One region of the Alteromonas sp. AWQ4_252 genome, then DNA from elsewhere that is predicted to be linked to it. Evidence: predicted binding sites of a transcription regulator. Region 1 holds the regulator's gene; the other holds the start of a gene.
The links. Region 1 encodes NrdR, which represses ribonucleotide reductase genes. Its sites were predicted from a motif close to AAACACNANATNTNGTGTTT; they were not measured.

Region 1 (7,473 bases):
GGTTTTAGGTGACAACGTCAGTATTGGTGCCAACTGTGTTATTGGCAAAGGAACGAGGATTGGACAGGGTTGTACCATTTATCCCAACGTAACGGTATACCATGACATTGTTATAGGTCAGCGTGTCACTATTCACAGCCAGACTGTTATCGGTGCTGCTGGGTTCGGATACGCCAACGACAAGGGTACCTGGCTACCGATCCCACAAACCGGCAGTGTGAAAATAGGTGATGACACACAAATCGGGGCGTCGAGTACAATAGACAGAGGCGCCATTGATGACACTATCATCGGCAAAAATGTAATCATCGACAATCAGGTCCAGATTGGTCATAACTGTATTGTTGGCGATCATTCCTGTATTTGTGGCGCTACTGGGATAGCCGGAAGTTGCAGTGTTGGCAAGTACGTTGTCATTGGTGGTGGCTGTGGCGTCAATGGCCATATTTCCATATGCGACAACGTTCAGATAACCGGCTACACCATGATTGTGCAGGACATCACTGAGCCAGGTTTGTATTCATCAGGTCAACCGGCAATGAAGAATCGCGACTGGCGTAAAGTAACAATCCGCACGAAACAAATTGATGATCTTTTTACCCGTGTTAAGGCACTGGAAAAAAAGCAATAGTGTAATAAATATAATTTTTAGATAGCTGAAGCCGAATCGCCTTGTGACAACGGGCTGTGGGGGAAACAATGTATTTATCCAGCTCCGATCTGTTGTCCCAAGGCATAAAGCGGTATACATGTAGTGGAAAATGACTAGAATATGCCTTCTTTTGTTTAGCTATCCCCAACGCAGTGTAAGGAGCCTCCATGTTACCTCGCGAAATGACGATTGCCGATTTTGATCCTGAACTGGCAGATGCCATGGCCAAGGAAAATGCGCGTCAGGAACACCATATCGAATTGATTGCATCAGAAAACTACTGTAGCCCGCGCGTAATGGAAGCGCAGGGGTCACAACTGACCAATAAATATGCCGAAGGTTATCCGGGCAAGCGTTATTACGGTGGTTGTGAGCATGTGGATGTGGTTGAACAACTGGCCATTGACCGTGCAAAAGCGTTGTTTGGTGCAGATTATGCGAATGTTCAACCACACTCTGGTTCACAAGCAAATGCGGCTGCCTTCATGGCGTTGCTGGATGCGGGTGACACTGTGTTGGGTATGAGTTTGTCAGAAGGTGGGCATTTAACCCACGGATCGCACGTTAACTTCTCTGGAAAAACTTACAACGCTGTGCAGTATGGGTTGAATGAAGACACCGGTGAAATTGATTACGAGCAGGTGGAAGCGTTGGCGCTGGAACACAAGCCAAAAATGATTATTGGTGGGTTTTCTGCGTATTCCAAAGTTGTCGATTGGGCGCGTTTCCGCGAGATCGCAGACAAAGTAGGTGCATATTTGTTGGTCGATATGGCGCACGTTGCCGGTCTTGTAGCTGCCGACGTCTATCCCAATCCACTACCTCATGCTCATGTGGTAACTACCACAACGCACAAAACTCTGGCTGGCCCACGCAGCGGTCTTATATTGTCATCGTGCGGTGATGAAACTATTTACAAAAAGCTGAACAGTTCAGTATTCCCTGGTAACCAGGGTGGTCCATTGTGTCACGTGATTGCCGGTAAAGCGGTAGCGTTTAAAGAAGCGCTACAACCTGAATTTAAAACCTATCAGCAGCAAGTAGTTAAGAATGCTAAAGCGATGGTTGCTGTGGTTCAGGAGCGCGGATATAAGGTGGTTTCAGGAGGAACTGAGAATCACTTATTCCTGCTTGATTTGATTGATAAAGACATCACCGGTAAAGATGCCGATGCTGCCTTGGGTCGTGCGAACATTACAGTGAATAAAAACTCTGTACCAAAAGACCCACGTTCTCCGTTTATTACCAGCGGCTTACGCATCGGTTCTCCAGCTATAACCCGTCGTGGTTTTGGGGAAGAGCAAGCAAAACAAGTAGCTACCTGGATTTGTGATATATTGGACAACATGGGCGACGAAAGCGTTGTTGAACGCGTTCAAAAAGAAGTGGTCGCACTGTGTGAGCAATTCCCGGTTTACGGGTAACGCTACAAGCCAATAGAAAGTTACAGGTGCCGTTGGTGCAGTAAACGCTGCCCGACGGCTTTGTTGTCATAGGACACCTTATGTTTTGCCCGTTTTGTTCCGCCCAGGAAACTAAAGTCATAGATTCTCGCCTTGTTGCTGAGGGCCACCAGGTTCGCCGGCGAAGAGAGTGTGTTATTTGTCATGAGCGTTTTACTACATTCGAAAACGCCGAATTAGTTATGCCTCGGGTGATCAAAAGGGATGGTTCTCGGGAGCCCTTCAACGAAGATAAGCTGAGAGCGGGATTACAAAGGGCGTTGGAAAAACGTCCTGTGAGTACCGAGCGTGTGGAAGAAGTTATCCTGTCTTTAAAGTCTGCACTTCGAGCAACAGGTGAGCGTGAAGTCTCCAGTGAGTTTCTCGGAAATCTTATAATGGATGCGTTAAAAGAGCTCGATAAAGTGGCTTACGTGAGGTTTGCTTCGGTATATCGATCATTTGAGGATATCCGAGAGTTCGGCGAAGAAATTGCTCGTCTGGGAGACTAAAAGCGAATCATGACCCCTGTAGATCCATCACTGTCAGCAATTGTAGAAGATTACAACTGGATGGCAGCTGCACTTAAGCTGGCTAAACGCGGCCTGTTTACCACGTCTCCTAACCCCCGTGTGGGGTGCATTATAGTTGATAAAGAAAACAATATAGTAGGGCAGGGCTTTCATATTCAGGCTGGCACACCTCACGCTGAGGTTCATGCGTTGCGGGAAGCTGGTGACCGTGCTATCGGCGGGACGGCATATGTTACACTTGAACCTTGTAGCCATCACGGACGCACGCCGCCTTGTGCTGACGCGCTCATAGCAGCAAAAATCAGACGGGTTGTGGTAGCAATGACAGATCCAAACCCCCAGGTTAGCGGTCGCGGTATCGGGCGATTACAAGACGCAGGTATCGAGGTGATTACCGATGTTCTGGCTGGAGAAGCTGCACAGCTAAATCGCGGCTTTATCAAACGTATGGTGTCAGGTAAGCCTTGGATTACTGTGAAGCTCGGTGTGAGTATCGACGGTAAAATAGCGCTTCGAAACGGGGTGAGTCAGTGGATCACCTGTGCTGAAGCAAGACGTGATGTGCAACTGCACCGCGCCCGCAGCTGCGCCATTCTAACCGGAAGTGGAACGGCCCTGGCAGATAACCCAAGTCTGTTAGTTCGGGCTGAAGAGGCGCAGTTTCACGAATATCCATTAGAAACTATTCGCCAGCCAGTGAGACTGGTATTAGACAGCCATAACCAGTTGCCTGCGGACCTCAAGCTATTCAATGATAATGAGGCAACTATCAGAGTTACAGGCCAGCCTCAGACCCCAGACACCAGCACTCCAGTGTTAGCAGTCTCAGTGAAAAACGGTCATATCGATTTACGTGAACTGTGCGTTCAATTGGGTCAGAAACAATTTAATGAGGTGTGGGTGGAGGCAGGGCCACAACTCGCCGGGGCACTGTTAGAGGCTGGAGAGGTAGACGAACTCATCGTGTATCAGGCAGCCAAGATACTGGGCGATAAAGGGCATAGCATGATGACCTTGCCTGAATACTCGCTCATAGAAAATGCGCCATCCTTGTCTTTGACCGATCTTCGTCGGGTTGGTGAAGACGTTAAAATGACGTACACAGTGTCAAAGATTTAAAGTAAGAGGTTGCTATTATGTTTACGGGCATCATACAAGCGTTGGGAACCATTCGTTCACTGGAAAATCGCGGTGAAGATATCAGATTAACCGTTGCTTCTGAAAAACTCGACATGTCAGATGTCGCCCTCGGGGACAGTATTGCAACAAATGGTGTATGCCTTACCGTTACCCATGTCGGCACAGATCACTACAGCGCTGACGTGTCCGCGGAAACCATTCGGTATACAGGGTTTGCTCAGTACAAGGCTGGAAGCAAAGTAAACCTTGAAAAAGCCATGCGCCCTACTGACCGTTTCGGAGGCCATATTGTCTCGGGGCACGTAGACGGTGTCGGGGAAGTGTCGCGTATCACTAAACACAAAGATTACATTGAAATATGGATTAATGCCCCCACTCAATTGGCTAAGTATATTGCCCATAAAGGCAGTATTACTGTGGACGGGGTAAGCCTGACAGTTAACGATGTAAACGGCAGTGCGTTTATGCTGTGGATAATTCCTCACACGTTACAGGAAACCGTCATTGGCACCTACAAAGCCGGTAGTAAAGTAAATTTAGAGGTGGACGTGGTGGCACGCTACCTCGAACGTCTTATGTTGGGAGACAAAGCTGCAGAGTCGAACAACAAGCCGGATATCAGCATGGCTTTTCTTGCTGAAAATGGTTTTTTAAAGAAATAACCCTACAGAAGTGACACTATGGCATTCAACACTACGCAAGAAATAATTGATGACATCCGCCAGGGAAAAATGGTCATCCTGATGGATGATGAAGATCGAGAAAACGAAGGCGATATTATCATGGCTGCAGAACACGTTACGCCAGATGCCATTAATTTTATGGTAACCCATGCCAGAGGCTTGGTGTGTTTACCAATGACTCAGGACCGCTGCAAGCGACTCAATTTGCCCTTGATGGTAGATAAAAACGGCGCTCAGTTCTCAACAAATTTCACGGTCTCCATTGAAGCGGCCAGAGGCGTTACAACTGGCATTTCGGCAGCTGATCGCGCAACAACTATTCTCGCAGCCGTTAAACCGGATGCCGTCGCATCTGATATTGTTCAGCCCGGTCATATTTTTCCCCTGATTGCTAAAGAAGGCGGTGTGCTAAATCGCGCGGGCCATACAGAAGCTGGGGTGGATTTGGCCAGACTCGCCGGCGCAGAGCCAGCCGCTGTGATTGTTGAAGTTCTCAATGACGATGGTTCTATGGCCAGACGGCCGGAATTGGAAGCATTTGCCGAAAAGCACGGTTTAAAGATCGGAACGATCGCTGATCTCATTGAATACAGAAACCTTAACGAAACAACCATTGAAAAAGTCGCGCAATGTCATTTGCCCACAGAATTCGGAGATTTCGAATTACATACGTTTAAAGATGTCATTGATAACCAAGTACACTTTGCGCTCAAAAAAGGTGAAATCTCCGAAGACACGCCTACACTGGTACGGGTGCACTTGCACAACACATTGAGTGATCTACTGGGTTCAACCAGGGCAATCAACCGCACAATGACATTACCTGAAGGCATGAAACGTATTGCCCAGGAAGGCGGTGTGCTGGTAGTGCTGGGTAAGGAAGAAGACCTGGAAAGCCAGGTAAGACGTTTTGCTGCTGAAGATCAGGGAGAGCAACCCGAAGGCAAAACATGGAGTGGTTCTTCGCGAACTGTAGGGGTAGGTAGTCAAATTCTGGCTTCAATGGGTGTTAAGAAAATGCGCCTGTTGAGCAAGCCTGTGAAGTATCATGCTTTGTCGGGCTTTGGACTGGAAGTGGTGGAATATATCCATCCTTAACGCCAGTATAGTTGTTAAACAAGCAATTTAGTTTGCGCGTATTTGTGCTATACTGCGCGCCGTTTTTTCATAGGGGCATTAATTCATGCAGGTAATTGAAGGTAATATTCGGGCGACAGGTAAAAAATTCGCCATAGTGGTGTCGCGCTTTAACAGTTTCGTAGTTGAGAGCCTGTTGGAAGGCGCACTTGATACGCTGGAGCGCCATGGCGAGGTTAGCGATAACGACATCACTCTGGTACGTGTACCTGGTGCTTATGAATTACCGGTAGCAGCGAAAAAACTTGCTGAAAAAGGGACATTTGATGCAATCATCGCATTAGGCGCGGTGATCCGTGGTGGTACACCTCATTTTGATTTTGTTGCTGGTGAATGCAACAAAGGTCTGGCACAGGTCTCCCTTGAATATGGCATTCCCGTTTCGTTTGGTGTAATTACAACTGATTCCATTGAGCAAGCTATTGAACGTTCGGGTACGAAAGCCGGCAATAAAGGCGCTGAAGCTGCGCTGGGCGCGCTGGAAATGGTGAACGTTGTTGCGTCACTTAACGATCTCTGATCTGGGGGCTATGTGAAAGTATCGGCACGTCATAAAGCAAGAGAGCTTGCTGTCCAGGGAATTTACTCCTGGCAGATGAGTCAGAATGACATCGCTCAGGTTGAGTTGATGCTGGCGACAAGTAACGACATGCAAAAAGTAGATATGGTGTATTTTCAAGCCTTACTGCGCGGTGTTGCAGAACAGGTCGAAGAACTGGATGTCAAAATCAAACCGTATCTTGGGAGACTCCCGGAAGAGCTTGATCCTATCGAAAAAGCCATTCTGCGTTTGGCGACCTATGAACTCACTCAGCGCATGGACGTGCCATACCGCGTGATCATCAACGAAGCCATAGAACTGGCGAAATCCTTTGGTGCAGAAGAAAGTCACAAGTTTATTAATGGTGCATTGGACAAAGCGGTGAAAACACTTCGTCAGCACGAACGTTAATAGCGATCCCGTTGCGATTTTATTTGTACCTACACGACGACACTGATCAATCGGTATAACGTGAAAGAATTTGATTTAATTGGCCGCTACTTTGCTGATGGCGGCCACCAAAGAAAAGATGTCATTGTCGGGATCGGCGACGATTGCGCAGTGACATCAGTACCTGCTAACCAACAGCTCGCAATCACAACTGACACCTTGGTGTCGGGTGTGCACTTCCTCAAAGACGCGCCGGCGCGTTCGGTGGCGTACAAGGCAGTTGCTGTAAACCTCAGCGACCTTGCAGCCATGGGGGCGGAGCCTGCCTGGATTTCACTCTCCCTGTCTATGTCAGAACTTGATGAAGGCTGGCTCGAAGAGTTCGTGAAGGGTTTGTATGAGCTAACCCGTTACTATTCTGTTCAACTCATAGGTGGTGACACGGTACGTGGGCCGTTGGCCATGACCATTACCGCTCAGGGCTTTGTTCCTCCGGATGTGGCGTTAAAGCGCAGCACAGCAAAACCCGGAGACTGGATTTACGTTACCGGAACAACCGGCGACGCCGGGGCGGGTCTGGCGTTGTTAAAAGGTGAATTATCGGCTAAAGAAGATGATAGAGAATATCTGATCAACCGTCATTTGTATCCTACGCCACGAGTCGCCGTAGGTACAGCCCTGCGAAGAACAGCGTCATCCTGTATTGATGTATCAGATGGTCTGCTCGCCGACCTTGGCCACATTCTGAGTCTTTCTGGCTGTGGTGCTACCCTTCACGTTGACCGTCTTCCTATTTCGTCCAGTTTGTTTACTACAGTTGGTGCGCAGGATGCTTATAGGTATGCGCTGACTGCAGGCGATGACTACGAGCTCATTTTCACTGTAAATGAAGAGCAACGTGGAAACCTGGAGACATCACTTGCCAGTACCGGGGTTAAAGCAACTTGTATTGGTC
Region 2 (7,473 bases), 680 kb from region 1:
TCATAACGGGCAACGTTAACCGGGTTTCCAAAAAACATTGGTTCTACGAGGGGATTAACGCTTTGTTGATTGAAGGTTGTATATTTCATCACTGCTATCACTCAATACAAAATTTAACTGGAGTACGTAAGAGGGCGCATTCGCGCCCAACCTGTTACGGACCTATATCTTACAAGCACCACCGGCACAATCGTCATCTTCTTCGATAACAGCGGTTTGGGCCTGAGGCTGAGATTGTGTTTGCTTCACTTCCATAGAACTGGAATCAGTGTTGCCATCTCGAGTGTTGTGATAGTACAGCGTTTTTACGCCCAATTTATAAGCTGTCAGCAAATCTTTGAGTAACAGCTTCATTGGCACCTTGCCACTTTCGTATTTGTTCGGATCGTAGCTGGTGTTGGCTGATATAGTTTGATCAACGAATTTCTGCATGATGCCAACCAACTGTAAGTAACCATCATTAGATGGAATGTCCCACAGCAACTCGTACTTATCTTTCAGTGCTTCATACTCTGGAACGACCTGTTTGAGGACCCCATCTTTACTCGATTTAATACTGATGTGGCCTCGCGGTGGCTCAATACCGTTTGTAGCATTTGAAATTTGCGATGACGTTTCCGAAGGCATTAATGCAGACAATGTAGAGTTCCGCAAACCGTGAGTTTTGATCTCTTCTCGAAGAGATTCCCAGTCAAGGTGCAGCGGCTCATTACATACTTTGTCCAAATCTTTCTTGTAGGTATCTATGGGTAGAATGCCTTTTGCATACGTCGTTTCATTGAACTTAGGGCATGCACCTTTTTCTTTGGCCAGATTCACCGAAGCTTTCAACAAATTATATTGCATGGCTTCAAATGTTTTATGAATAAGTCCATTGGCACTGAAGTCAGAATACTTCACGCCATTCTTCGCCAGATAGTAAGCAAAGTTGATAACGCCAATACCTAAAGTACGGCGATTCATTGTGGCATGGTAAGCCGCTGGTACAGGGTAATCCTGATAGTCAAGAAGGCTGTCCAGGGCTCTAACCGCGAGGTCAGATAATTCCTCAAGTTCATCCAGAGAATCAATTGCGCCCAGGTTAAAAGCAGACAGCGTACACAAAGCGATTTCGCCATTTTCATCATTCACATGCTCGAGAGGCTTGGTTGGCAAGGCGATTTCAAGGCAGAGATTACTCTGGCGTACAGGTGCTACCGCAGGGTCAAACGGACTGTGTGTATTGCAGTGATCTACATTTTGCAGATAAATACGACCCGTTGAAGCGCGCTCCTGCATAAATAAACTGAACAACTCCATCGCTTTGATACGTTTCTTACGGATGGATTCGTCCTGTTCGTACTGCACATACAACTGCTCAAATTTGTCCTGATCAGCGAAGAAGGCATCATATAAACCCGGCACGTCTGAGGGGCTAAACAAGGTGATGTAATCATCCTTCATCATTCTCTGGTACATGAGTTTATTAAATTGCACACCATAGTCGAGATGACGAACGCGGTTCTCTTCAACACCACGGTTATTTTTTAATACCAGTAGTGATTCTACTTCCATGTGCCAAAGCGGGTAGAACAAGGTAGCCGCACCACCGCGAACACCGCCCTGAGAGCAGCTTTTTACTGCAGTCTGGAAGTACTTGTAAAATGGAATACAACCGGTGTGGAATGCTTCTCCACCGCGTATTGGGCTGCCTAAGGCGCGAATACGCCCGGCGTTTACACCGATACCAGCGCGCTGACTTACATATTTCACAATGGCACTGGCAGTGGCGTTGATTGAATCAAGGCTGTCACCGGTTTCAATCAGTACGCAAGAACTGAACTGACGGGTAGGGGTGCGTACACCGGCCATAATGGGTGTGGGCAATGATAATTTAAACGTGGAAGCTGCGTCGTAGAAACGACGAATGTACTGCAAACGGGTGTCTTTCGGGTAATTCCCAAACAAACATGCAGCAACAAGCACATACAGAAACTGTGCGCTTTCGTAAATATCGCCGGTAACACGGTTTTGTACCAGGTATTTACCTTCTAACTGTTTCACTGCGGCATAACTGAAATTCATATCCCGCCAGTGATCAATGAAATCGTCCATGGCGTCGAACTCTTCCTGACTGTAATCTGCCAGTAAGTGCTCGTCATATTTACCCATTTCAACCATTTTCTTGACGTGATCAAACAATCTGGGAGGTTCAAACTGACCATAGGCCTTTTTCCGCAAGTGAAAAATAGCCAAACGTGCGGCCAGATACTGATAATCAGGTGCATCAGTAGAGATCAGGTCGGCAGCTGATTTTATCAGGGTCTCATGGATTTCTCCGGTTTTAATACCGTCGTAAAATTGTATCTGAGCTTTTATTTCAACCTGGGAAACAGAAACATTGTTTAATCCTTCAGCTGCCCATGTAATCACTTTGTGGATCTTATCTAACTCAATGGCTTCTTTTTCGCCATTACGCTTGGTGACATACAAGTTGTTATTCATTAGTACTGGCCGTTAGTTTGTTAGCGCATGAAAATTGGGCTGGCACCCGTTTCATCGATTATATTTGAAATATTAGGGTGGCTGTAAAAGCCTGTCCCGCGGTAGATCGTTTGTTGACTGCTGGAGATCCTGAAAATTCTCATTGCATTTTTTTAGTGAAACACCCGCCGGATAAGACACAAGATAATGAGGTTTCTAGCCTTTTGCAACCCAATATCTGGTGGTTAAAACAGCGATCAAATCAACGCGTAATCCTAGTTAGTAGTGACTCACCTAGAAGGTGCTTAAATGTATCTATCCAGCTAAATGCAACTGTTATTTATTTTTTTCGTCAGTGATTAAAAGTTTTTAATCACTGATGGCAGTCTGATGGAAAAAACTACATGTGGTGGTCAATGAGTGCACTGACACAACATATTGTGCTATCCATTTGATTTTTGCCCATGAATAATATAGTTCACATCGATATTTTTGTCAGATAAATAGAACTGGCGGCTTAAGGGATCCATATGAAGGCCTGTAGCGTGACGGATCAAAATATCCGTTTCATCAGTCATCGCCATAAGTTCAGAGGGCTTGATGAACCGCTCGTGTTGGTGTGTGCCTTTAGGTACAAGTTTAAGTACATATTCTGCGCCAATAATGCCCATTAGCCAAGATTTTACATTGCGGTTAATGGTTGAGAAAAAAAGATGTCCTCCGGGCTTCACTAATGTGGAACACGCTTTAATAATGGACGCAGGGTCGGGAACGTGTTCGAGCATTTCCATGCAGGTTACGATATCGTATTGCCCGGGGTTTTGCGATGCGAAGGCCTCCGCTGCAACACAGTGATAGTCTACAGACACTTGCGACTCCAAGCTGTGGAGCTTGGCAACTTCCAAAGATGCTTCAGCTAAATCGATGCCAGTTACCTCAGCCCCAAGCTTCGCCATTGATTCTGCCAGAATTCCACCACCACATCCTACATCGAGAACTTTTTTCCCAAACAGGCCTTCACTGTGTTGAGCGATAAAATCGAGACGTAATGGATTAATAAGATGGAGAGGTTTAAATTCACCTTCAGCATCCCACCATCTCGAAGCGATCTCACTGAATTTAGCTATTTCCTGTTGATCAACATTAGTAGTCATAACATTCTCATATCAACTGCATAATGTATTACGATACATGATCACATAGCGAAAAGGCACATTAATCGCGATGTCGTTAATTCAATTGAGTGAAAAGTAAGCTGTTAGTGCTTTAGCCCGCAATTGCAGCGATTAAGCGCTACATAAATTGTATTTGCAATGGTACACTCAAGGATTAATTAGCCACCCAATAATAAACAGGCTGGCGGTAGCTTTTATACTTTTATTTCGAAAGTTTGTACCTTTGCCTGGATAGATTAAAAAAGGGATATTGCAGTTTATGAGTGATAACGCTAAAGAAATTCTTCCCGTTAATATAGAGGAAGAGTTGAAAAACTCTTACCTTGATTATGCGATGAGCGTTATTGTCGGGCGCGCGTTGCCCGATGTAAGAGATGGTCTTAAGCCTGTTCACCGTCGCGTATTGTTCGCGATGAATGAACTCAAAAATGACTTCAACAAACCTTACAAAAAATCAGCCCGTGTCGTGGGTGATGTAATCGGTAAGTACCACCCCCACGGCGACAGTGCAGTTTACGATACCATCGTTCGTATGGCACAGCCTTTCTCTCTTCGGTATATGCTGGTAGACGGGCAGGGTAACTTTGGTTCGGTAGACGGCGACTCGGCGGCAGCCATGCGTTATACCGAAGTCAGAATGGCGAAGATAGCCCATGAGCTATTGGCTGATCTAGAAAAAGAAACAGTGGATTTCGTGCCTAACTACGACGGCACAGAACACATCCCAGAAGTATTACCTACCAAAGTACCCAATTTGTTGGTCAACGGTTCGTCAGGTATTGCTGTTGGTATGGCAACAAACATCCCGCCGCACAATCTTACGGAAGTTATTAACGGTTGTGTTGCGCTAATTGAAGACCCGTCACTGCCCATTGAAAGTTTGATGGAATATATCCCAGGGCCAGATTTCCCTACAGCAGCTATGATCAGTGGCCGCAAAGGGATCAACGATGCATACCGCACGGGCCGTGGTAAAATTTATCTTCGTGCCAAGGCCGAGATTGAAACTGACAGCAACGGCAAAGAAACCATTGTAGTCAACGAAATTCCCTACCAGGTTAACAAAGCCCGTCTTATCGAAAAAATTGCCGAACTGGTAAAAGAGAAGCGCATTGAAGGTATTTCTGCGCTGCGGGACGAATCTGATAAAGATGGTATGCGCATCGTTATTGAGGTGAAGCGCAACGAATCTGCTGAAGTACTGTTGAACCATTTATATGCCAATACGCAGCTTCAAACTGTTTTCGGCATTAATATGGTGGCGCTGGATAATGGCCAGCCTAAAGTATTTAACCTCAAGGAAATGCTCGAAGCGTTTATTCTCCATCGCCGGGAAGTCGTTACACGAAGAACGGTGTTTGAACTGCGCAAAGCACGGGATCGCGCCCATATCCTTGAAGGTCTCGCTATTGCGCTCACCAATATCGATCCTATCATCGAACTTATTAAAGCTTCGCCTAGCCCGGCAGAAGCGAAAAAAGCGTTGGTATCCCAAGGTTGGAATTTGGGTAATGTCGCCGACATGTTGGAGCGGGCGGGAGATGATGCTGCAAGACCAGATTGGCTAACCCCGGAATTCGGTATTAGAGATGGCAAATATTTCCTCACCGAACAGCAAGCTCAAGCGATTCTTGATTTACGTCTGCACAAGCTTACAGGCCTTGAACATGAAAAAATTCTCGATGAGTATAAAGAGCTTCTGGCGCTGATTGCTGAGTTACTTCACATACTGCAGAGCCCTGAACGTTTGATGGAAGTCATTCGTGAAGAACTTGAAAAAGTACGGGATGAGTTCGGTGATGAAAGACGTACAGAGATCACTGCAGCCAGCCACGATATTGATATAGAAGATCTCATCGAACAAGAGGATGTGGTTGTAACGCTTTCACGTGAAGGTTATGTCAAATATCAAAAACTTACCGAATATGAGGCGCAACGACGAGGTGGTAAAGGCAAGTCAGCAACTAAAATGAAAGACGAAGATTTCATTGAGCGTCTGTTGGTAGCTAATACACACGATCACATTCTTTGCTTCTCCACGCGGGGCCGGTTGTACTGGTTGAAAGTTTATCAATTGCCGTTTGCCAGCCGTAATGCTCGCGGTAAGCCAATTGTTAACATCCTTCCTTTGGAAGACAACGAACGCATCACTGCGATATTGCCAATCAAAGAGTTTGAAGAAGGTAAGTTTGTGCTCATGGCTACCGCTAATGGTACCGTGAAGAAAACTGATCTCAGCCTCTATTCCAGACCTCGTTCCAGCGGTATTATTGCGGTGAACCTGAACGAAGGCGATGAACTTATCGGCGTAGACATTACCCATGGTGATGACGACATTATGTTGTTCTCTGATGAAGGTAAGGTTGTTCGCTTTAACGAGAAGCTTCGCGATGCAGAGACCGGTGAGGTAAAACGAGACCCTGAAACAGGTGAAGAGCTTCAAGCCTTACGCCCAATGGGAAGGACGGCAACAGGTGTTCGGGGTATAAAACTTCAGGACGGTCAGCGGGTAGTATCACTTATCGTTCCAAGAGGCGATGGCGCAATTCTAACCGCTACCGAGAACGGATATGGTAAGCGTACGCCGCTAGAGGAATATCCGGCCAAGAGTCGTGCTACCCAAGGCGTGGTGTCTATTAAGGTATCGGAACGCAACGGCAAAGTCGTCGGCGCTGTTCAGGTAGATCCGATGGATGAAATTATGCTTATCAGTGACCAGGGAACCCTGGTAAGAACCCGTGTTGATGAAGTATCAACTGTGGGACGGAATACCCAGGGTGTTCGTCTGATCCGTACCGGTGAAGATGAGCACGTTGTCGGGCTCCAGCGCATTGAAGAAATTATCGACGATGAGCTTGAACTGGAAGGCGAGGAAAGCGGAGAAAATACCGCAGACACCCCTTTAAATGAGGGTGCCGCCGATGCTGATAATAATAAGCCAACGACAGAAGAATAAGGGAAAGTGGTCTCAGGTATGAGGCCATTTTCATTCTTTTATGAACAAGCGGCTTATGCCGCTTGTTGTGTTTGCAGGTGTTGAAAAATTTGCTATGAAAAACGTATATAATTTTAGTGCAGGACCCGCCATGTTACCTGCTGAAGTCATGGCACAAGCTCAGGCTGAGTTTACTGATTGGCAGGGCTCAGGTTGCTCGGTAATGGAGGTGAGTCACCGCGGTAAGGCATTTATTGATGTGGCCGCCACAGCAGAGCAGGATCTCAGAGATCTCCTCGCCATCCCGGACAATTATAAGGTGTTGTTTTCACATGGCGGCGGCAGAGGACAATTTGCTGCTGTTCCATTAAATATATCTAAAGCGAATGATACTTCTTTACATCTTGTATCAGGTTCCTGGTCAAAAGGTGCTGTGACGGAGGCCTCCAAATACAATCGAGCAAAGGTTGTTGGTGAAGTTTCAAAAAAAGACGGGTTGGCCTATATGGTGCCGCCTTCTCCAGAAACTATTGATGCGTCTGCCGCATACTTGCATTTTTGCCCGAACGAAACCGTGGATGGCATTGCATACAACTGGTTGCCAGAAAGCGGTGACGTGCCTTTGGTCTCAGATATGTCGTCTTGCATATTGTCAGCTCCTCTTGATGTGAGTGCCCATGGTATTATCTATGCTGGGGCACAGAAAAACATTGGCCCATCCGGCTTATCGGTAATCATTGTCAGAGAGGATCTCATCGGCAACGCCAGAATTGAAACCCCTTCAATTTTTGACTATGGCCTGATGGCAAAGAACGATTCCATGTATAACACGCCTCCCACCTTTTCCTGGTATTTGGCAGGCTTGGTGTTTAAGTGGTTGAAGGCACAAGGTGGCCTGTC

Region 2: a site for NrdR is predicted at 2,691-2,710, ahead of nrdA (class 1a ribonucleoside-diphosphate reductase subunit alpha). Genes of this name have one in related genera too.

The regions. Positions count from the first base shown of each region.
Region 1 is NZ_JBSWSV010000001.1:3,608,131-3,615,603, reverse strand. Features, by position in the region: gene lpxD (UDP-3-O-(3-hydroxymyristoyl)glucosamine N-acyltransferase) at 1-631, shown strand, start outside; gene glyA (serine hydroxymethyltransferase) at 820-2,076, shown strand; gene nrdR (transcriptional regulator NrdR) at 2,157-2,606, shown strand; gene ribD (bifunctional diaminohydroxyphosphoribosylaminopyrimidine deaminase/5-amino-6-(5-phosphoribosylamino)uracil reductase RibD) at 2,616-3,746, shown strand; gene ACXACM_RS15880 (riboflavin synthase) at 3,764-4,429, shown strand; gene ribBA (bifunctional 3,4-dihydroxy-2-butanone-4-phosphate synthase/GTP cyclohydrolase II) at 4,448-5,548, shown strand; gene ribH (6,7-dimethyl-8-ribityllumazine synthase) at 5,634-6,107, shown strand; gene nusB (transcription antitermination factor NusB) at 6,120-6,539, shown strand; gene thiL (thiamine-phosphate kinase) at 6,600-7,473, shown strand, end outside.
Region 2 is NZ_JBSWSV010000001.1:2,930,717-2,938,189, forward strand. Features, by position in the region: gene nrdB (class Ia ribonucleoside-diphosphate reductase subunit beta) at 1-89, opposite strand, end outside; gene nrdA (class 1a ribonucleoside-diphosphate reductase subunit alpha) at 163-2,484, opposite strand; gene ubiG (bifunctional 2-polyprenyl-6-hydroxyphenol methylase/3-demethylubiquinol 3-O-methyltransferase UbiG) at 2,907-3,617, opposite strand; gene gyrA (DNA topoisomerase (ATP-hydrolyzing) subunit A) at 3,898-6,594, shown strand; gene serC (3-phosphoserine/phosphohydroxythreonine transaminase) at 6,689-7,473, shown strand, end outside.